DNA from 2 places in the Streptomyces sp. NPDC002788 genome. Region 1 is predicted to be linked to the other one. Evidence: predicted binding sites of a transcription regulator. Region 1 holds the regulator's gene; the other holds the start of a gene.

Region 1 (10,939 bases):
AGGCCGCGTCGGTCTCCTTGCCGATCGCCAGCTCCTCCATCTTCAGCCGGTCGACGGCGCGCTGGAGTTCGTCGATCTCGACGGGGGACGAGTCGATCTCCATGCGCAGCCGCGAGGCGGCCTCGTCGACGAGGTCGATGGCCTTGTCGGGCAGGAAGCGGGAGGTGATGTACCGGTCGGAGAGGCTCGCGGCGGCGACCAGCGCGCTGTCGGCGATCTGCACCTTGTGGTGGGCCTCGTAGCGCCCCTTGAGTCCGCGCAGGATCGCGATGGAGTCCTCGACGGTCGGTTCGGCGACCAGCACCTGCTGGAAGCGCCGCTCCAGGGCGGCGTCCTTCTCGATCCGCTCCCGGTACTCGTCGAGCGTCGTGGCACCGACCATGCGCAGCTCACCGCGGGCGAGCATGGGCTTCAGCATGTTCCCGGCGTCCATGGCGGAGTCACCGCCGGCACCGGCCCCGACGACGGTGTGCAGCTCGTCGATGAAGGTGATGATCTGCCCGTCGGAGTCCTTGATCTCGGCCAGGACGGTCTTCAGCCGCTCCTCGAATTCGCCCCGGTACTTCGCGCCCGCCACCATGGCCCCCAGGTCGAGCGCGACGAGCCGCTTGTCCTTCAGCGACTCGGGCACGTCGCCCTTGACGATCCGCTGCGCGAGCCCCTCGACCACGGCGGTCTTGCCCACGCCGGGCTCGCCGATCAGCACGGGGTTGTTCTTGGTCCGCCGCGACAGCACCTGCACCACGCGCCGGATCTCCTGGTCCCGCCCGATGACGGGATCGAGCCTGCCTTCGCGCGCCGCGGCGGTGAAGTCGGTGCCGAACTTCTCCAGGGCCTTGTACTGGCCCTCTGGGTCGGCCGTGGTCACCCGGCGCGCTCCTCGTGTCTTCTGGAAGGCGGCCTGCAGCTTCTTGGCGTCGGCTCCCTGGTGGGAGAGCACCTCGCCGGCCGCGCCGCCCTTCGCGGCGATGCCGATGAGGAGGTGCTCCGTGGAGAGGTACTCGTCGCCGAGGTTTTTGGCGCGGGCCTGTGCGTCGGCGACGACGGCGAGCATCTCGCGGTTGGGCTGAGGCGGCGCAACGGTCGACCCGGTCACGCTGGGCAGCCCGGCGAGCACGCGCTCGGCCCCGGCGCGTACGGCCGCCTGGTCGGCGTCGACCGCGGCGAGCAGGTCGGTGATGTTCTCGTTGTCCTGCCCCTGGAGCAGCGCGAGCAGCAGGTGGGCAGGGGTGAGGTCGGGGTGTCCCTCGGTCACGGCCCGGTTGCTGGCAGCGTTGATCGCGTCCCGGCTCCGGTTGGTCAGCTCGGCGTCCACGTTCGCGTTCTCCTCCTCGCGTGAAGCTGTGTGCCACGTCCCCTCGGACAGTCCGCACTGACTCGGTCAACGTGCACAAAGTTGAGTCTATTCCACTCAAGGCCGGTTCCGGGAGGGTCGGAGGGCTAAGTTGCGGGGCATGGCGACCAAGTACTCCGTGGACCCGGGCGCTCCGGACCCGTCGTATCTCAGCTTCTGGCGGGAGCGGCACGTGTGCACCCTGACGACTCCCCGCCCGGACGGTACCCCGCACGTAGTACCCGTCGGGATCACATACGATCCCGCGGCCCGTCTCGCTCGGGTGATCGCCAACAAGGCGAGCGCGAAGGTGCGGCATGTACTGGCCGCCGGGGAGCAGGGGGCGGCCGTCGCCGTCTGCCAGATGGAGGGCCGCCGCTGGGCGACCCTGGAGGGCCGGGCCTTCGTGCGCGGCGAACCGGAGCAGGTGGCCGAGGCGGAGCGGCGCTATGCGGAGCGCTACGGCAGGACGCCGTCACCGAACCCGGCGCGCGTGGTGATCGAGATCCACCTGACGCGGGCGATGGGGCGCGGTTGACCGAAGTGAAAATCCACACCGGTGATCGACTGGATCCGGCCACTGAGAACCGACGTGCGCGTGTGTCGATACCCGGAAATGTCCCCAGAAACTGCAGCGGCGTCACCGTGTTCAGGTCACGGTGACGCCGCTGCGGGGGGAAGCACCTGAGCGATCTGTTACGACGGGGGAATCGCGTCAGGCACTGCGGGGGGTGGCAGTAATGGTCCGCGGGGCAGGAGAGTCGGCCTCCACCTGCTGATGGTCCCTCTGGTCCAGGTTCACAAAGATCATTCCGTACCGTACGGCACACCGCACAGGCTGCGGCGCCCCCCGAGGCCGCCGCAGACACCGGTAAGCCCGTACGTCCTCGTCGTCGTCCCGCGTGACGACCACCGGCTCACCGAAAACAGTCACCATCAACGAGTCACCACTGTGGGGGATGGCGGTGACCAGGTCGATGAAGTGCCAGCCGGAGCGGTAGGCGGTGGCCATTTCACGACGGAAGGAGCGGTCGTCGGGTGGAGTGGTCACGGTCAGCTCCCGGATCCGTCGACCCCGGGGCTCGGCCACTGAGTGTTGTCAGCAGCTGCTGCAACATTCACAGCCACCGCCGGCCACTGCGTGTTCGCCCGGGTTCCGCTCTCCTCATCGGAGAAGCCGCTCAGCACCCCGAGGGCTACAACGACGGAGAAGGCGGCGACAAGCACCGAGCGAAGCATTTTGTTACGCATAGTCGGCTTCGTCCTCACTTGAAGGTCCCCTTTTCCCCCGTCGAGTACGACGATGGCTCATTCGGGCACGTCATGGCCACACAATCAGTGCATCATGTTCCTGCATGTTCAGGACCCTGGGGGGTGGAGATTTGGGCACCAATCGGACCAAGGGTGCGCATACCCACCCGATCACCGAGCTGTGCGAGGCGGGAAGTCGTCTCTATACCACAGCTCTGCGCGCCGGACGGGTGGCGCGCGCTGACGCGGAGTCCGCTCCCTGCCTGGTGGAACTCGCCCTGCTGCACCCCGATCCCGACGATCCGAACTGGCTGCGCCCGGTGCCGCCGACGGTCGCGCTTGCTCAGCTTCTGCACCCCCTCGAGCGGGAGATCACCGAACGCAGGCGCCTCTCGGTGCAACTCGCGGACACCTTCGAGCCGTTCATGGCGCTGGGCATGCAGGCGACCACCACCAGCGACTCCATCACGGTGCTGGAGGGCGGGGAGCGCATCAACGCCGCGCTCAACCTGGCCACCGCCCAGTGCCAGACGGAACTCCTGACGGTGCAGCCCAGTGATCGAGTCTCCGAAAGAAGCCTGCTGCGAAGCCTCGAACGGGACAAGCCCTTGATCGATCGAGGCGTCAAGGTCCGTAGCCTCTACCAGCACACCGCCCGGTACAACCCGGAGAAGCTGTCCTACGTTGCCCGGCTCAGCGAAGGAAAGGTGGAGTACCGCACCATCGACGAATTGGTCGAGCGGTTGATCATCTGTGATGAGACGGTCGCCTTCATCCCCGCGCGTGACGACCAGCAAGTGGCCTTGGAATTGCGCCACCCCGGGCTCGTCCGCTACCTGGTCAAGGTTTTCGAGTACTTGTGGGACCGCGCAGTTCCGATGAGCGCCGGCGCGCCCTATGGAACGGCGCCCGACGGCATCACCGAGATCCAGCACTCCATAGCCAAGCTGTTGGTGGAGGGCCACGTGGACGAAGCAATCGCCCGCCGCCTCGGCATGAACGTCCGTACCTGCCGGGCACACATAGCCAAGCTGGCGTCGGCTCTGGGCAGTGGCAGCCGAGCGCAACTCGGGTACCTCATAGCGCGGTCGGGGATCCTGAAACTGGACGACGTAACAGGAGGAAGTCCCGAGTGACGTCGGCGCCGCACCCGGAGCACGGCTCGGCGGAACTGTGCCCCGCCGGAACGGACCTGTACGCCCTGGCCCTGAACGAAGGACGGATAGCCGCCGAAGCGGCCCGCACCGCGCCCTGTTTGATCGACTTCGGCCTGCTGCACCCTGCCGTCGACGACCCGAACCGGCTCGAGCCCGTCGCGCCGGCCGTCGCCCTCCACCGGCTGTTGCGGGCCTCCGGGGAGCGGATCGCACGCGAACGGCGACGCGAGGAACGGCTGGCCGAGACTTTCGGGCCGCTCATGGCCGTCGAAGGGCAACGTGCGCCAGCCGCGACACCGACGCTCACCCTCCTCGACGGAAAGAAGCGGATCAACACGGCCATCACCGAGGCCATGGCGGACGCGACCCGGGAACTGCTCACCATCCAGCCCCGCGTCGGGCTTCCCAGGGAACGCGTCGAGGGGGCCTATGCCGTCGCCACCCGCCGCGACCAGGCGCTGCTGGACCGCGGCGGTCGTATCCGCACCCTGTACCACCACACCGTCCGCCACTCCCCCACCACCGTCGCGCACCATGAACGACTGAAGGGCGACATCGAGGCGCGAGCGCTGCACGAGCTCACCGACCGGCTCATCATCGTCGACCGGGACATCGCCTTCCTCCCCGCCGACGGCGACGGCGGCCTCGCACTGGAAATCCGCCAACCGGCCATCGTCGGATACCTGGCCACCACGTTCGACCGCTTCTGGCGCCTCGCCACCCCGGTGTTCCCCGAAGCCGCCCCCCAGCCCACCCGCGACGGCATCACCCCCCGCCAACGCGTCATAGCCGCCCTGCTCGTCGAAGGCCACACCGACGCCGTCATAGCCGACCGTCTCGGCATGAACATCCGCACCGCCCGCGTCCACATCGCCAAGCTCGCCGCGACGCTGGGAAGTCAGAGCAGAGCCCAACTCGGCTACCTCATCGGGCAGTCCGGGATCCTTGATCAGGAAGGCTGAGGGACGGGGAAGCCGCCGCTCCCGGCGGACCGTCCAGACCCGCCTGGGCGATGCGGACGCCCAACTGCGTACGACTGGCCGCCCCCAGCGTGTCCGAGAGACGGGCGATGTGCGCCCGGCACGTCCGTGCGTTGATGCCCAGCCGTTCCGCGAGCAGGAGGACACGGAACGCTGCCACGGCGAAGCCGTGTCGCGGAGCAGGTCCGGCGAGGCGCGGCACCAGGTGCCGAACAGGTACGCCTCCGCCTTCTCGCCCGTCAGGTCAGGCCGGCCGCCTCGCACGCCGCCTTGTACTTCGCCGTGCAGATGTCGGACAGCTTGTAGATGTCGTCGGCGACGACCGTGTCCTTGATGTTCTCCTTGGTGAGGGCGACCACGGGCACGAGCTGGGCCGGGATGCCCTTGTCCGTGGGGCTGTCGACCCTGTCGCGGGCGAGGGCGGCGAACTGGATGTCCCGGCCCTGGACCTTGGCGACGGCCATCTCCGCGGCGTTCTCCGCCTCCTGCGGGTACGACTTGTACACACTCATGTACTGCTCACCGGCGAGGATGCGCTGCACCGCCGGCAGCTCCGCGTCCTGCCCGGTGATCGGTGGCAGCTTGGTCACGCCCGCGGCCTCCAGCGCCGCGACGATGCCGCCCGCCATGCCGTCGTTGGCCGAGTAGACGGCCGCGATGTTGCCCTTGCCGATCTTCGCGATCGCCTCGGTCATGTTCGCCTGGGCGTTCTCCGGCTTCCAGTCCTTGGTGTCGAAGGACTGCGCGATCGTCACCTTGCCGTTCAGCTCGGACATCGCGCCGGCCTTGAACTGCTTGGCGTTCGGGTCCGTCGGCGAGCCGTTCATCATGACGATCTTGTCGGACAGGCTCGCGTTCTCGCCGATGGCCTCCAGGAGGGAGCGGCCCTGGACCTCGCCGACGAGTTCGTTGTCGAAGGAGATGTACGCGTCGATCGGGCCCTCGGCCAGCCGGTCGTAGGCGATGACCGGAATGCCGGCCTCCTTGGCCTTCTTCACACCGCTGGCGATGGCGTGCGAGTCGACCGCGTCCAGCAGGATCACATCGACCCGGTCGTCGATCATCTGCTGCATCTGGCTCGCCTGCTTGTCCGCGCTCGCCTCGGCGTTGGCGTACTCGACGCGGCCCTTGTCGTTGGTGAGGGACTCGACCTTCCGCTTGATGATGGGGTAGTCGAAGTTCTCGTACCGCGTGTTCGCCTTCTCCGGCAGCAGCAGGCCCACCGTGATGTCGTTGCCCTTGGTGGGGCTCGCGTCGGCACTGCTCCCGGTCGCGTTGAGCACGCCGCAGCCGGCGAGCGTGACGGACATCGTGGCCGCGGCCACGGATATGGAGATACGACGACGCATGCGGGCTCACTTCGCGTGTGATTCGGACGTGGGCACAGCTTTGTGGCCCATGTGACTGAAAAGCCAACGCTGACGCGCCCCCAGCGTCAAGCGGAACCACTTAACGAGATGACAACACCACGCTCCGCAGCAGTTGTGGAGACTCTGCGGAATCGCCTCCAAGCGCTCTGCACGGCCCGCCCATCGACCGAAGACCCGGCGAAAACGGCCCAAGAAACCCGAAAGGGGCCGGGAGTTGCCTCCCGGCCCCTTTCACGGACTTCCAGGGCTGTCAGTCCGACTGCTGCTGCCGCTTCGGCCGCCACACCACCAGCGCGCTGGTCTGCTGCACCTCCTGGTACGGCACCAGGTCGCGGCGGTACGACGCGTGCACCGCCGCCTCGCGCTGCCGCATCGCCGCCGCCGCGCCGTCGAGCGCGTCCTCCAGCTCGGCCACCCGGGCCTGGAGCGCGGCGACCTGGTTCTCCAGTTCGATGATGCGCTTGATGCCCGCCAGGTTGATGCCCTCGTCCTGCGACAACTGCTGGACGGTGCGCAGCAGTTCGATGTCCCGGGCCGAGTAGCGCCGGCCCCGGCCCGCGGTGCGGTCCGGGGACACCAGACCCAGACGGTCGTACTGGCGCAGGGTCTGCGGGTGCAGGCCGGACAGCTGGGCCGCCACCGAGATGACGTAGACCGGGGTTTCCTCGGTCAGTTCATACGGGTTGCGTCGACGACCGTCCATCTGACTCATGCTCCCTTCGCGGCCTGGAACAGCTCCGCCCGCGGATCCTCAGCCGCGGTCGCCTCGCGATACGCCTCGAGTGCGTCACGAGCCTTCCCCGTCAGGTCCTTCGGAACACTCACCTCGACGGTGACCAGAAGGTCGCCGCGGGTGCCGTCCTTGCGGACCGCGCCCTTGCCCCGGGCGCGCATGGTGCGGCCGTTGGGCGTGCCCGGCGGCAGCTTCAGCGTGACGGGCGGGCCGCCCAGCGTCGGCACCCGGACCTCGCCGCCGAGGGCCGCCTCGGTGAAGGTGACCGGGACGGTGACGGTGAGGTTGTCGTCCTTGCGGCCGAACACCGGGTGGGAGTCGACGTGCACGACCACGTACAGATCGCCCGCCGGGCCGCCCCGCTCACCGGGCGCGCCCTTGCCGCGCAACCGGATGCGCTGCCCGTCGGAGACACCCGCCGGGATGCGGACCTGCATCGTGCGCGAGGACTTGGCCCGGCCGCTGCCCTTGCAGACCTCGCAGGCGTTCTCCGCGATCAGGCCGCGGCCCTTGCAGTCCGGGCAGGGGTCGGTGAGGGAGAAGCCGCCGCCGCTGCCCCGGGCGACCTGCCCGGTGCCGACGCAGGTCGGGCACACGCGCGGTGTGCCGTTCTTGTCGCCGGTGCCGGAACAGGCCTTGCAGGGCGACTGCGACGACATCCGCAGCGGGACGGTCGAGCCCTCGATCGCCTCCGTGAAACTGAGCGTGACCTCGGACTCGATGTCCTGGCCGCGCCGGGGCTGCGTACGCGTGCCCGGGCCCGCGCCGCCGCGGTTGAACAGGCCCCCGAAGACGTCGCCGAGTCCGCCGCCGAAACCGCCGGCTCCCTGGCCGCCCTGGGCGCCTCCGAAGAGGTCGCCCAGGTCGAAGTTGAAGGAGCCGCCGCCCGCGCCGGGCCCCGGGCGGAAGCCGCCGTTGCCGAAGAGGGCGCGTGCCTCGTCGTACTCCTTGCGCTTCTTGGGATCGCCGAGGATGTCGTTGGCCTCGGAGATCTCCTTGAAGCGCTCCTCCGCCCTGACATTGCCCTTGTTGGCGTCCGGGTGGAACTCGCGGGCGAGCTTCCGGTACGCCTTCTTGATCTCGGCCTCGGTGGCGTCCTTGGGGACGCCGAGGACCTTGTAGTAGTCCTTCTCGATGAAGTCCTTGGTGCTCATCCTCGACGCCCCTCCTTCCCTTCGTCTGTGACGTCAGCCCTCGTCCGGGCCACCGCTCTCCTTGTCGTCGGCGTCGGCGGACTCGTCCGCCTTGACCGTCTGTGCCCCCGGCTGGGGTTCGGCCACGGCCACCCGCGCGGGGCGGATGGTGCGCTCGCCGATCCGGTACCCGGGCTGCAGAATCGCCACGCAGGTCGTCTCGGTGACGTCCGGCGCGTAGCTGTGCATCAGGGCTTCGTGGATCGTCGGGTCGAAGGGCTCCCCCTCCTTGCCGAACTGCTGCAGTCCCATCTTCGCCGCGGTACCTTCCAGCGACTCGGCGACGGACTTGAAGCCGCCGACCAGCTCGCCGTGTTCCCGCGCGCGGCCGATGTCGTCGAGCACCGGCAGGAGCTCGGTCAGGAGATTCGCGATGGCGATCTCCTTGACCGCGATCCGGTCGCGCTCGACCCGGCGGCGGTAGTTCTGGAACTCGGCCTGGAGGCGCTGGAGGTCGGCCGTGCGCTCGCTGAGCGCCGTGCGGGCCTGGTCCAGCTGGGCCACCAGAGCCACGTCCTGACCCGTGTCCCCGGCCGGGGCCGCCTCCTCCTCCGGGGAGGGGGCGGCCTTCGGCTCGGCGTCATCGGAGGTGGCGCCGGAAGGGACGTCGGGCTGCTGCTCGTCGAAGCCCGGGGTCTCCTCCGTCACGCGGCACCGTCCTTCCGCTCGTCGTCCACGATCTCGGCGTCGACCACGTCGTCGTCGGCCTTGGCGTCGCCGGCACCCGCGCCGGCTCCGGCGGAGGCGCCGCCGGCGGCCTGCGCGCCCTGGGCGTCGGCGTACATGGCCTGGCCGAGCTTCTGGGAGACGGCCGCGACCTTCTCCGTGGCGGTGCGGATCTCGGCCGTGTCCTCGCCCTTGAGCTTCTCCTTCAGCTCGTTGACGGCTTCCTCGACCTCGGTCTTGATCTCGCCCGGGACCTTGTCCTCGTTGTCCTTGAGGAACTTCTCGGTCTGGTAGACGAGCTGCTCGCCCTGGTTGCGGGACTCGGCGGCCTCGCGGCGCTTGTGGTCCTCCTCCGCGTAGCGCTCGGCCTCCTCGCGCATGCGGTCGACCTCGTCCTTCGGCAGCGAGGAGCCGCCGGTGACGGTCATCTTCTGCTCCTTGCCCGTGCCCAGGTCCTTGGCGGTCACGTGCATGATGCCGTTGGCGTCGATGTCGAAGGACACCTCGATCTGCGGGACGCCGCGGGGCGCCGGGGGCAGACCGGTCAGCTCGAACATCCCGAGCTTCTTGTTGTACGCCGCGATCTCGCGCTCGCCCTGGTAGACCTGGATCTGCACGGACGGCTGGTTGTCCTCGGCGGTGGTGAAGATCTCGGACCGCTTGGTCGGGATCGTCGTGTTCCGCTCGATGAGCTTGGTCATGATGCCGCCCTTGGTCTCGATACCGAGGGACAGCGGGGTGACGTCGAGGAGCAGGACGTCCTTGACCTCGCCCTTGAGGACACCGGCCTGCAGGGCGGCGCCGATGGCGACGACCTCGTCCGGGTTGACGCCCTTGTTGGCGTCCTTGCCGCCGGTCAGCTCCTTGACGAGCTCGGCGACGGCGGGCATACGGGTCGAGCCACCGACGAGGACGACGTGGTCGATCTCGCTGATGGAGATGCCGGCGTCCTTGATGACGTTGTGGAACGGCGTCTTGCAGCGCTCCAGGAGGTCCGCGGTCAGCTGCTGGAACTGGGCGCGGGTGAGCTTCTCGTCGAGGTGCAGGGGGCCCTCGGCGGAGGCGGTGATGTAGGGCAGGTTGATCGAGGTCTCGGTGGACGAGGACAGCTCGATCTTCGCCTTCTCGGCGGCCTCGCGCAGACGCTGCAGGGCCATCTTGTCCTTGCCCAGGTCCACGCCGTGGCCGGACTGGAACTGCTGGACCAGGTAGTCGACGACGCGCTGGTCCCAGTCGTCACCACCGAGGTGGTTGTCACCGTTGGTGGCCTTCACCTCGACGACACCGTCGCCGATCTCCAGCAGCGAGACGTCGAACGTACCGCCACCGAGGTCGAAGACCAGGATGGTCTGGTCGTCCTTGTCGAGGCCGTACGCCAGCGCGGCCGCGGTCGGCTCGTTGACGATGCGCAGGACGTTCAGACCGGCGATCTCGCCGGCTTCCTTCGTGGCCTGGCGCTCGGAGTCGTTGAAGTACGCCGGGACGGTGATGACCGCGTCGGTCACCTTCTCGCCCAGGTAGGCCTCGGCGTCCCGCTTCAGCTTCTGGAGCACGAAGGCGCTGATCTGCTGCGGGTTGAAGGGCTTCCCGTCGAGCTCGATCTTCCAGTCGGTGCCCATGTGGCGCTTGACGGACCGGATGGTCCGGTCCACGTTCGTGACCGCCTGACGCTTGGCCACCTCTCCGACGAGCACCTCACCGTTCTTGGCGAAGGCGACGACGGACGGCGTGGTCCTGGCGCCCTCGGCGTTGGTGATGACGGTGGGCTCGCCGCCCTCCAGAACGCTGACGACGGAGTTAGTCGTGCCCAGGTCGATGCCGACCGCACGTGCCATGGTTGATTCCTCCAGCTGACTTGAGTGGAACGGACTCAAGTGTGCACGACGGCTCCCGACCGGTCAACAGAGCTGAGTCGACCGGGCTCAACTCTTATCCGCCCCTTACACGCAATAGCGCTCTGACCTGCTGCGACATGGTGCGTCGATCGGCGTATACAGGCACACACGAGAGGGCGAACGCGACGGCGAGGGCCCCTCCCGCCACCCACCACAGGGCATCGGCCCCGACCCACCCGGCGTGCGCGAGTACCCCGACGAGCGCCCCGGAGAACGCCCCCACCCCCAGCAGCAGCGTGACCCCCGGCACGGTCAGCCCCAGCCGCCGCAGCCGGTGCGCGAGATGATCGGGCCCTCCGCGGACGACAGGCCGCCCGCCCAACCGCCGCGACAGCAGCACGAGTACGACGTCGGCACCCAC
Region 2 (10,939 bases), on a different contig from region 1:
GTGGACCGTGCCGCCGGTGCGGTAGCCGCGCAGCTGCGACATGTTCAGGGTCTCGGCCACCACGCCCTGGCCCGCGAAGGCCGCGTCACCGTGGATCGCCACCGGCAGGACGGTGAAGTCCGTGCCGCCCTTGTTGATGATGTCCTGCTTGGCGCGGGAGACGCCTTCCAGGACCGGGTCCACCGCCTCCAGGTGCGAGGGGTTCGCGACCAGGGAGACCTTGATCTGCTCGCCGTCGAGGCCCGTGAAGGTGCCCTCGGCGCCCAGGTGGTACTTCACGTCGCCGGAGCCGTGCATCGACTTCGGGTCGAGGTTGCCCTCGAACTCGCGGAAGATCTGCGCGTACGACTTGCCGACGATGTTGGCGAGGACGTTCAGGCGGCCACGGTGGGCCATGCCGACGACGACCTCGTCCAGCCGGGACTCGGCGGCCGAGTCCAGCACCGCGTCCAGCAGCGGGATGACGGACTCGCCGCCCTCCAGGGAGAAGCGCTTCTGGCCGACGTACTTCGTCTGCAGGAAGGTCTCGAAGGCCTCCGCCGCGTTCAGGCGGCGCAGGATGCGCAGCTGCTCCTCGCGCTCCGGCTTGGAGTGCGGGCGCTCGACGCGGTCCTGGATCCACTTGCGCTGCTTGGGGTCCTGGATGTGCATGAACTCGATGCCGGTGGTGCGGCAGTACGAGTCGCGCAGCACGCCGAGGATGTCGCGCAGCTTCATCATCGACTTGCCGGCGAAGCCGCCGACGGCGAACTCGCGCTCCAGGTCCCACAGGGTGAGCCCGTGCTCGGTGATGTCCAGGTCGGGGTGCTTGCGCTGCTGGTACTCCAGCGGGTCGGTGTCGGCCATGACGTGGCCGCGGACCCGGTAGGAGTGGATCAGCTCGAAGACGCGGGCGGCCTTCGTGACGTCGTCGTCGTGGCTGGCGTCGATGTCCTTGAGCCAGCGGACCGGCTCGTAGGGGATGCGCAGCGCCTCGAAGATCTCGTCGTAGAAGTTGTTCTCGCCGAGCAGGAGGTTCGCGACCTGGCGGAGGAACTCGCCGGAGGCGGCGCCCTGGATCACCCGGTGGTCGTAGGTCGACGTGAGCGTCATGACCTTGGAGATGCCGAGCTTGTTCAGGGTGTCCTGGGAGGTGCCCTGGAACTCCGCCGGGTAGTCCATGGAGCCGACGCCCATGATCACGGACTGGCCGGGCATCAGGCGCGGCACGGAGTGCACGGTGCCGAGACCGCCCGGGTTGGTCAGGGAGACCGTGACACCGGAGAAGTCGTCCATCGTCAGCTTGCCGTCGCGGGCGCGGCGGACGATGTCCTCGTAGGCCTGCCAGAACTCGAAGAAGTTCAGCGTCTCGGCCTTCTTGATCGCCGCGACGACCAGCTGGCGGTCGCCGTTCGGCTTGACCAGGTCGATGGCGAGACCGAGGTTGACGTGCTCCGGCTTGACCAGGGTCGGCTTGCCGTCCACCTTCGCGAACGAGTAGTTCATCGCCGGCATCGCCTTGATGGCCTGGACCATCGCGTAGCCGATGAGGTGCGTGAAGGAGATCTTCCCGCCACGCGCCCGCTTCAGGTGGTTGTTGATGACGATGCGGTTGTCGAACAGCAGCTTCACCGGGACCGCGCGCACGGACGTGGCCGTGGGCAGCTCCAGTGAGGCGTCCATGTTCTTCGCGACCGCGGCCGCCGGTCCGCGCAGCACGATCTGCTCCGGTCCCGCGGGGGCCTCGCCGGCGGGCTCGGCCTTCTTCGGGGCGGCCGCAGGCTTGGCGGCGGCCGGCTTGGCGGCGGCCGGGGCCGCCTTCGCCGGAGCGGGGGCCTGAACCTGAGCCGGGGCCTGCGCCTGCGCGGCGGGCTTCGCCTGGGCGGGAGCCTGCGCGGCGGCGGGCTTCTCGGCCGCCGGGGCGGGGGCCGGGGCGGCCGGGGCCGCCGGCTGAGCGGTGGTGGTCCCTGCGGCCCCCGCGGCCGCGGTACCCGCCGGAGCCGAGGCGGCAGCGCCGCCCGGCTTGTAGTCGGCGAAGAAGTCCCACCAGGCTCGGTCTACGGAATTCGGGTCCTGGAGGTACTGCTGATAGATCTCGTCGACGAGCCACTCGTTGGCACCGAACGACGCAGCGGGGTTCTTACCCGCTTGGTCGGTGTCGGTCGAGATGCTCGAGTTACTGGGGGACTGTGGCGACACGGCGGCAACCGCCCTCTTCCGCTTCACAAGATGATGGACAGCGGGAATCAAGGCTACGCCTCCGGGAGCGGGAAGGTCAGGCCGGGCCCGTTCAACGTCGCGCAAGTCACATCTTTGAGTGCGTTTCGGCGCTTGAAATGGCGGGAAACAAGCGTGGTTCCGCTTCAGAAGGGAAGGGCTGAGCAGGGCCTGACGCGCCGACGGCGCGGGCCTGTGCCTGATCACACGTGTCCGTCAGCGCGGACGCCCGTGGATCTTGTGGCTCCGCTTCGAACTTTACGTCAACTTGGCATAGATGGAAGTCCCGGAAGGGTGACAAGAATCCGGCAACCCCGCTCGGATTCGGCCACTCCGATCCGGCCGCCGTGCAGATCGACGGCCCAGCGGGCGATCGCCAGGCCCAGACCCGTGCCGCCGTCGCTGCCCGGCCCCTGCGGCCGCTTGGCGTTACCGCGGTTGAACCGCTCGAAGACGCGGTGCCACTCCGCCTTCGGAATTCCGGGGCCCTCGTCCAGGACCTCCAGCTCCAGCGACTCCGGCAGCGCGCCGCGCCGCGCCCTGACCGTGACCCGGCCGTGCGGCGGGCTGTGCTTGACCGCGTTGTCGATGAGGTTGGCGACGACCTGGTGGATGCGCTCCGGGTCAGCGTGCGCGGTCAACTCCGGCGGATGGACGTCGAGGTGCAGATGGACGTCCGTGCGGGTGTGACTGCCCGAGCCGGTGGCGATGCCCGCGCGCACGGAGGCGACCATGTTGGCCTCCTTCAGCACGCCGGACAGGTACGGCCACACCTCGAACCGCCGCTGTTTCAGCGGGACGACGCCGTTGTCCAGGCGGGACAGGTCCAGCAGTGTCTCCACCAGCCGGCCGAGCCGCTCGGTCTGCTTCAGCGCCGTGCGCATCGTCTCCGGGTCGGCCTGCGTGACACCGTCGACGATGTTCTCCAGCACCGCGCGCAGCCCGGCGATGGGCGTACGCAGCTCGTGCGAGACGTTCGCCACGAGCTCCTTGCGCTGGCTGTCCTGGGCCTCCAGCTCGTCGGCCATGGCGTTGATCGTCACGGCCAGGTCGCCCAGCTCGTCACGGCGGTTCTCCCGCACCCGGCGGGTGTAGTCACCCTGCGAGATGGAACGGGCCACGGCTGTCATCTCGTCCAGCGGGGCGGTGAGCGAATGGGCCACGAACTGCGTAATGAGCAGTGTGGCGATCATCGAGAAGACCGTGATGAAGCGAAGCTCCGTCTTCGTGTGCACCGCGATCACCGACAGACCCGTGGTGATCAGCACCGAGATGACGACCAGCGCGCCCAGCTTGGTCTTGATCGAGAACGGGCTCACCCCGCCCCAGGGTTCCGGCTCCCCGGGGTTCCTCCGTGCGGCCGGCCCGCCGCTCATGGCGTCGGGGTCTCCAGGGCGTAGCCCACGCCGTGCACCGTGCGGATCCGCTCGGCGCCGATCTTCCGGCGCAGCGCCTTGATGTGGCTGTCGACCGTGCGGGTGCCGGAGGCGTCCGCCCAGTCCCAGACCTCGGCGAGCAGTTGCTCGCGCGAGAGCACCGCGCGGGGGGTGTTCGCCAGGCACACCAGCAGGTCGAACTCGGTGGGCGTGAGGTGGACGTCCTCACTGCGCACCCGGACCCGGCGCTGCGCGTGGTCGATCTCCAGTTCGCCGAGGCGCAGGATGCCGGAGCGGGGGGTGGCCGCCGCGATCGCGGCCCGCTCCACCCGGCGCAGCAGCACGTGCACGCGCGCCGCCAACTCCCGCATCGAGAACGGCTTGGTCATGTAGTCGTCGGCGCCTACGCCGAGCCCGACCAGCATGTCGGTCTCGTCGTCACGCGCGGTGAGCATCAGCACCGGCACCGGGCGGGCGGCCTGCACGCGCCGGCAGACCTCCAGACCGTCGAAGCCGGGCAGCATGATGTCGAGGATCAGCAGGTCGGGCTGCCAGGCCTCGGCCGTGTCGACCGCGGCCGGACCGTCGCCCGCGGTTTGCACGAGGAATCCCTCGGCTCGCAGGCGGGTCGCGATGGCATCCACGATCGTGGCGTCGTCCTCGACGACGAGAACCCGGCGCTGCGCGCCCGGGGTAGCCGTCGCCGAACCGTTGTGGGAGGTGTGTGTCTGCTCCATCGCCCGCCCCTGGGGTGTGCTTTCCGGAATCAGTGGGGTGATTCCTTCTGACTGGCCGTGCCTGCGCATGGTTGCGATTGACGCTTGAATGATCGGCGTCAGGGGAGCAGCGTACGGGGCGGCGGTATGCCTTTGCTATCCAGGGCGGATGCCGAGGTGCACGACGTCGGGAACGCCCCGGGCAACCGGGATCTCTTCGGTACGCACCTGTTGGAACCCGGCATTCCGCAAGGTTTCTTCGAATTCCGGAGAGGGTCGGGCGGACCAGACGGCGAGAACCCCGCCGGGTCTCAACACCCTTGCGCAGCTTGCCAGTCCGGCTTCTCCGTAGAGATCTCCGTTGCCCTCCGTGACGGTCCAGCCGGGGCCGTTGTCGATGTCGAGGCACAGGGCGTCGAACGTGGCGGATGTCTCATTGACGTACGCCACCAGATCGGCTTCGACGATTTCCGTGCGGGGGTCCGCGAGGGCCGTGGCGGAGAACGCGGAGAGCGGGCCGTGGAGATGCCACTCGACGATCGCGTGCTCGCGTTCCACCACTGCGATCCGCCCCCACCGCCGGTTCGCCGCCGCGTGCGCGAGGGAGAAGCCGACGCCGAGTCCGCCGATCAGCACGTCGGGGCGGTCCCGGCCGGGCAGGGCGTCCAGGGCCGCGTCGACCAGTCGCCGCTCCGAGCGGCCGTCGGAGGTGTCCATGAGGAAGCAGCCGTTGGCGATGATCTCCAGCCGGTCGCCGTGCCGCCGCAGCACGACCTCGCCGTGCGGGCCCTCGCGCCGGTCCAGTACGTCAGGCGTGTCGAATGAGGTGGGCATCGGCTCATCCTCCCAGGTCTGTGCTGCCGGGGCGGGGGAATATCAGGGGGACGCGAGGAGCGGCCAGGAGGTTGCTGTGAATCGGCTTTCGCGTGGCGTCCGTCACAGACAGCGGGGTGGTGGCAGGCGAAGGCTGGGACATGATGGAAGGAGCGCCCGGATTGGAACGCACCGCGCCGCCCGACGAGACGGCCTCACCGCTACCGACGGGCGCGCCCGCCTCCGGTGTGTCGGGGCTGCTGGACGGTGTGCCGCGCCAGCGCGGCACGGACGAGAGCGCGGACGCGGGTCTGCGCCTGTCCGCTCCGGCGGAACCGCCCCAACGGCGCTCGCCGCGCCCCTGGCGGTTGCTGCCCACGCCCACCGGGACGCCATTCACCTGCGGGTACGCGGCCGTGCTCTGGGCGACCTCACTGTTCTCCGAACACGCGGACCCCGCGCTGGTGCACGCGCTGCTCCAGGGTTCCAGCACCGATGTGGCGCACCTCGCGCGGACGCCGGAGCTGGTGCTGGTCGGCAGCGCGCTGTGGGTCGCGGGCGGAGTGACCTCGCCGTTCGCCATCGCCTTCGTGCTGGTGCTGACCGCGCTGGAACGGCGCATCGGCGGTCTGCGCACGGCGGCTGTCTTCCTGCTCGGGCATGTCCTCGCCACCCTCGCGACCGAGGTGCCCGTGGGGCTCGCGGTACTGGCCGGGCACCTCCCCGAGTCCTCGCTGCACCGCCTGGACTACGGCGTGAGCTTCGGTGTCGCGGCCGGCACCGGTGCCCTGGCCGGACTGCTGCCGCTGTGGCTGCGCGTGCCGCTGCTGACCGCCTTCGGCGGAATGCTCCTCCAGGACCTGCTCGCTTTCACCGACCCGATGACGAACTGGGGGCATCTGATCGCCCTGGGCGTCGGCATCGCGACCTGGCCGGTGGTGCGGCGGTGGTACGCGTCCCGCCTCGGGCCGAGGGTCCGCAGTGAGGTCCCTCAGGCCTGAGCAGAGGCCGCAGGACCGTGCCTGGCACTGGTCAGCGGGGCCACCACCTCCCAGCCCAGCGCCTCGTAGAGACCTCTCCCCGCGGGTGTCCCGGCCAGGACACCGGTCCGCGCCCCCTGCCGGAAGGCGGCGCTCTGCAGCGTCCGCACGACGAGACTGCCGAGACCCTTGCGGCGGTGTTCGGTGGCCGTCTCGATCAGGTCGACGACGGCGGTTTCACCCGTCGGGGCGGCGATCTGGCCGCGTGCCGCCAGGGACCCGTCCGGCGCGGCCACCATCAGGCGGGTCACCCCGCCGCGCGACCAGCTGCGCAGCCGGTAGCCGTCGGGGACGTCCGGAGCGCCGTCCGCCGCCAGCGGGACCGTCATCAGGTAACCGGGCTCGGGGTCGATCCACCAGCCGCCGTCCAGCCGGCCGGCGACCACCGAGGGGTCCTGGAACACCTTCAGCCACACGCCGTCCCCGGTCACCGCGCCGGCCACCTTGCGGACGGTCGTCTCGTCGAGGTCCTCGCCCGTCGCGCCGAACACGTGCCGCGTGACGTGCCCGTACATCCCCATGTCGATCGTCCAGCCCCACGGCTCGGTCACGGGCGGAGCCGCACCGCGCGACACGGTCCACCCGTCCACCCATGCCCGCACGGTTCCGTCCACGCGCTCCCCCTCGCACCCGTAATGGGCGCCAGTTGAATTGGTCTATTACCGAGAGGGCCATACGCGCCCCCTCGTCCCAGGCGTCAGCGGTGATCGCTGACAGCGAACGCCGGTCGGGGAACATCCAGTCGCCCCCATGCATTGAGTCGGCATAGCTCAACTTGACTGCCGAAGGGGAGATCATGGCTTCGACGTCCACACCGCTCACCCTGCCCGTGCTGCCGCTCGACGGCGAGGTCGTGCTGCCCGGAATGGTGGTCCCGCTGGACCTGAGCGACTCCGAGGTCCGTGCCGCGGTGGAGGCCGCCCAGGCCGCTGCCCGGACAACGTCCGGAAAGCCCCGGGTGCTCCTGGTGCCGCGCATCGACGGGACGTACGCGAACACCGGTGTGCTCGGCACCGTCGAGCAGGTCGGCCGGCTCGCCGACGGCGACCCGGGCGCGCTGATCCGCGGCCGGGGGCGGGTGAGGATCGGTGCGGGGACCACAGGTCCCGGCGCCGCCCTCTGGGTCGAGGGCACCAGGGTCGACGAGACCGTTCCGGAGCCGCTGCCCGGGCAGGTCACCGAACTGGTCAAGGAGTACAAGGCCCTGGCCACCGCCTGGCTGCGCAAGCGCGGTGCCTGGCAGGTCGTCGACCGGGTCCAGGCCATTGATGACGTCTCGGCGCTCGCCGACAACTCCGGTTACTCGCCCTTCCTGACCACCGACCAGAAGGTCGAGCTGCTGGAGACCGCCGACCCGGTGGCCCGGCTCAAGCTCGCCACCCAGCAACTGCGCGACCACCTCGCCGAGCAGGACGTGGCCGAGTCCATCGCCAAGGACGTCCAGGAGGGCGTCGACAAGCAGCAGCGCGAGTTCCTGCTGCGGCGTCAGCTGGAAGCCGTCCGCAAGGAGTTGCGCGAGCTGAACGGCGAGCAGGAGGGCGAGGAGTCCGACGACTACCGGGCCCGCGTGGAGGCCGCCGACCTGCCCGAGAAGGTCCGCGAGGCCGCGCTCAAGGAGGTCGACAAGCTGGAGCGGTCCTCCGACCAGTCGCCCGAGGGCTCGTGGATCCGCACCTGGCTCGACACGGTCCTGGAGATGCCGTGGAACGAGCGCACCGAGGACGCGTACGACATCCAGGGCGCCCAGGCGGTCCTGGACGCCGAGCACTCCGGTCTGGAGGACGTCAAGGAGCGGATCACCGAGTACCTGGCGGTACGCAAGCGGCGCAACGACCGGGGACTGGGTGTCGTCGGCGGGCGGCGCGGCGGTGCCGTGCTCGCGCTCGTCGGGCCGCCCGGCGTCGGCAAGACCAGCCTGGGTGAGTCCGTCGCCCACGCCATGGGCCGGAAGTTCGTGCGCGTCGCCCTCGGCGGTGTGCGGGACGAGGCCGAGATCCGCGGCCACCGGCGCACGTACGTCGGTGCGCTGCCGGGCCGGATCGTCCGCGCGATCAAGGAAGCCGGGTCGATGAACCCGGTCGTGCTGCTCGACGAGATCGACAAGGTCGGCTCGGATTTCCGGGGTGATCCGGCCGCCGCCCTGCTCGAAGTGCTCGACCCGGCGCAGAACCACACCTTCCGCGACCACTACCTGGAGGTCGAGCTCGACCTGTCGGACGTCGTCTTCCTGGCCACCGCCAACGTCCTGGAGGCGATCCCGGAGGCTCTGGCGGACCGCATGGAGATCGTCCGCCTGGACGGCTACACCGAGGACGAGAAGATCGTCATCGCCCGCGACCACCTGCTCCCGCGCCAGCTGGAACGGGCCGGGCTCGACAGGGACGAGGTGACCATCGACGAGAGCGCCCTGCGCAAGCTCGCCGGCGAGTACACGCGCGAGGCGGGCGTGCGCAACCTGGAGCGGTCCGTCGCACGGCTGCTGCGCAAGGTCGCCGCCCAGCACGAACTGGGCGAGCGCAAGCTGCCGTTCACCGTCCGGGACGAGGACCTGCGCGATCTCATCGGCCGGCCGCACCACGTGCCCGAGTCCGCCCAGGACCCCGCCGAGCGGCGGACGTCCGTGCCGGGCGTGGCGACCGGGCTCGCGGTGACCGGAGCGGGCGGTGACGTCCTGTTCGTCGAGGCGTCGCTGGCCGACCCGGAGACGGGCGCGGCCGGACTGACCCTGACCGGTCAGCTGGGAGACGTGATGAAGGAGTCCGCGCAGATCGCGCTGAGCTTCCTGCGCTCCCGCGGCGCCGAACTCGAACTGCCGGTGGCCGATCTGAAGGACCGGGGCGTGCACATCCACTTCCCCGCGGGCGCGGTGCCGAAGGACGGCCCGAGCGCGGGCATCACGATGACCACGGCCCTCGCGTCCCTGCTGTCCGGCCGGCTGGTCCGCACGGACGTGGCGATGACCGGCGAGGTCTCGCTGACCGGGCGGGTCCTGCCGATCGGCGGCGTGAAGCAGAAGCTGCTCGCCGCGCACCGGGCGGGTGTCACCACGGTGATCATCCCCAAGCGCAACGAGCCCGACCTGGACGATGTCCCGGCGGAGGTGCTGGACAAGCTCGACGTCCACGCCGTCACCGACGTCCGCCAGGTGCTGGAGCTGGCGCTCTCGCCCGCCACCGCGGGTGCGACGCCGGAGGTTCCGGTGGCCGCGTGACGGAGGTCATCGGATGAGGGAAGGCCCGGGTTCTCGTGAGGGAAGCCGGGCCTTCACCGTGTGGTGACCCTGTGTAGGCATACGCCGTGACCTGCGGAATACTTGCCGAGCTGCGGCGATGCCCGCGAGTGGCGGAAAATGCAGGTACCCGGCGACGACTGAGGCAGGACTTACGTGCACGAGGACGGCAACGAGGACGAAAACCGCGATGCCGGTGCGGCCGGAAGCGGTGTGGACCAGCCTGCCTTCCTCGCGCTGGAGCGCGAGCTGACCGTGCTGCTGCGGCGCGCCCGGGCCAGTCAGGGCGAGATGGCCCGCGAGGTCCACCCCGACCTGGAATCGTCCGCGTACGGGCTGCTCGTCCGGCTGGACGAGTTCGGCCGGCAGCGGGCCACCGAACTCGCCGCCTACATCGGCGTCGGCAAGGCCACGATGTCCCGCCAGCTGCGCGCTCTGGAGGAGCTCGGCCTGGTCGCCCGCGAGCCCGACCCCGCCGACGGGCGGGCCTGGCTGGTCGCCCTGACCCAGGAGGGGCACGACCGCGTCCGCCGGGTCCGGGAGGCCCGCCGCGCCCGCTACGCCGGCCGCCTCGCCGACTGGGACACCCGCGAGGTCACGGAACTGGCCCGGCTGCTGCACCAGCTCAACCGCGGCATGGAGAAGTAGCCCCGGCGCCGAGTGCCTAGAACTCGACGTACACGACCGTCGCGTCGTCGTGCGTCTTGCTCCGGCCGAGGAACGTCCTGGCCGAATCCGATCGCTCCAGCTCCCGCACGCGGTCCACCAGCGCCTGCGGTCCCTCCTTGCGCACCAGCTGGAAGCAGTCCGCCCAGTCGCCCTCCTCGAACCGCTCCACCCAGCGGCCGGCGCCGTCCGTCAGGGCGGCCAGGGCGCGGACCTCGTGGCGGGGCAGGGTGCCGGTCACCGCTCGCCGGGCCACCGACGGATCGGCCGCCGCCGTGAAGAAGCCGCCCTCCTTGTTACGCAGCGTCGCGTCCACCAGCGCGTCCGTGGCCAGGGCCGAGCGGGGGAGAAGGGCCAGCCGGTCGTCCAGGACGGGCGTCACCGCACCGTCCGGGGACTCCACGAGGAGAGCCGAGTCCGACAGGACCAGGTACTCCACCGCGGCCGGGGTCCAGCGAGCCGCGACCACCGTGGCCTGCGGAGTGCGGGGGTGAGAAAGGTCACAGGTTGCGGCGTGCGCTTCGGCGGTACGCGCGATGGCGCGGGACAAGGCGCCTACCAGAGGGACATCCGGGAGTGAAACGGTCAGTTCGGTCAGTGCTCCGCCGAGGCGTGCGGTGAACCAGGGGACGGAATGCAGACAGCCCGTCCCGGTCTTCGGCGGCGTGACCCCGTCCAGGACGACGACGCAGCCGCCCTGCCCCGAGGCCGGTAGTCCGACGCCGGCGAAGTCCTCGTTCGGGTGGTCCGCGTCTCCGGGTTCCGAGGCGAGTTCAGTGCGCATCCAGCCAGTCTGCACGAGCCCTTCACAAGGTCCGCAAATGGTCGGCGACGGCTGCCGGATCGGCGTCCCCGGGCGGGTCGGGGGCCCTGTTTGGGATGGAATGCTTTGCTCCGGGAAGG

The links. The regulator HspR, encoded in region 1, represses chaperone genes until heat shock. The targets are predictions, from matches to a motif close to TTGAGNNNNNNNNNCTCAA.
Region 2: the regulator HspR is predicted to act here: its motif matches at 6,897-6,915, upstream of lon (endopeptidase La).

What each region holds. Positions count from the first base shown of each region.
Region 1 covers NZ_JBSFVB010000013.1:236,936-247,874, forward strand. The annotation lists gene clpB (ATP-dependent chaperone ClpB) at 1-1,315, opposite strand, end outside; gene ACWD1U_RS24710 (pyridoxamine 5'-phosphate oxidase family protein) at 1,455-1,871, shown strand; gene ACWD1U_RS24715 (hypothetical protein) at 2,049-2,384, opposite strand; gene ACWD1U_RS24720 (helix-turn-helix transcriptional regulator) at 2,689-3,720, shown strand; gene ACWD1U_RS24725 (LuxR C-terminal-related transcriptional regulator) at 3,717-4,703, shown strand; partial or broken gene ACWD1U_RS24730 (LuxR family transcriptional regulator) at 4,666-4,860, opposite strand; gene ACWD1U_RS24735 (sugar ABC transporter substrate-binding protein) at 4,961-6,070, opposite strand; gene ACWD1U_RS24740 (heat shock protein transcriptional repressor HspR) at 6,342-6,794, opposite strand; gene dnaJ (molecular chaperone DnaJ) at 6,800-7,978, opposite strand; gene grpE (nucleotide exchange factor GrpE) at 8,012-8,665, opposite strand; gene dnaK (molecular chaperone DnaK) at 8,662-10,518, opposite strand; gene ACWD1U_RS24760 (MraY family glycosyltransferase) at 10,613-10,939, opposite strand, start outside.
Region 2 covers NZ_JBSFVB010000005.1:227,497-238,435, forward strand. The annotation lists gene ACWD1U_RS12085 (multifunctional oxoglutarate decarboxylase/oxoglutarate dehydrogenase thiamine pyrophosphate-binding subunit/dihydrolipoyllysine-residue succinyltransferase subunit) at 1-2,178, opposite strand, end outside; gene ACWD1U_RS12090 (sensor histidine kinase) at 2,460-3,572, opposite strand; gene ACWD1U_RS12095 (response regulator transcription factor) at 3,569-4,309, opposite strand; gene ACWD1U_RS12100 (spermidine synthase) at 4,445-5,122, opposite strand; gene ACWD1U_RS12105 (rhomboid-like protein) at 5,284-6,102, shown strand; gene ACWD1U_RS12110 (GNAT family N-acetyltransferase) at 6,093-6,755, opposite strand; gene lon (endopeptidase La) at 6,938-9,352, shown strand; gene ACWD1U_RS12120 (MarR family winged helix-turn-helix transcriptional regulator) at 9,527-10,018, shown strand; gene ACWD1U_RS12125 (protein phosphatase 2C domain-containing protein) at 10,035-10,820, opposite strand.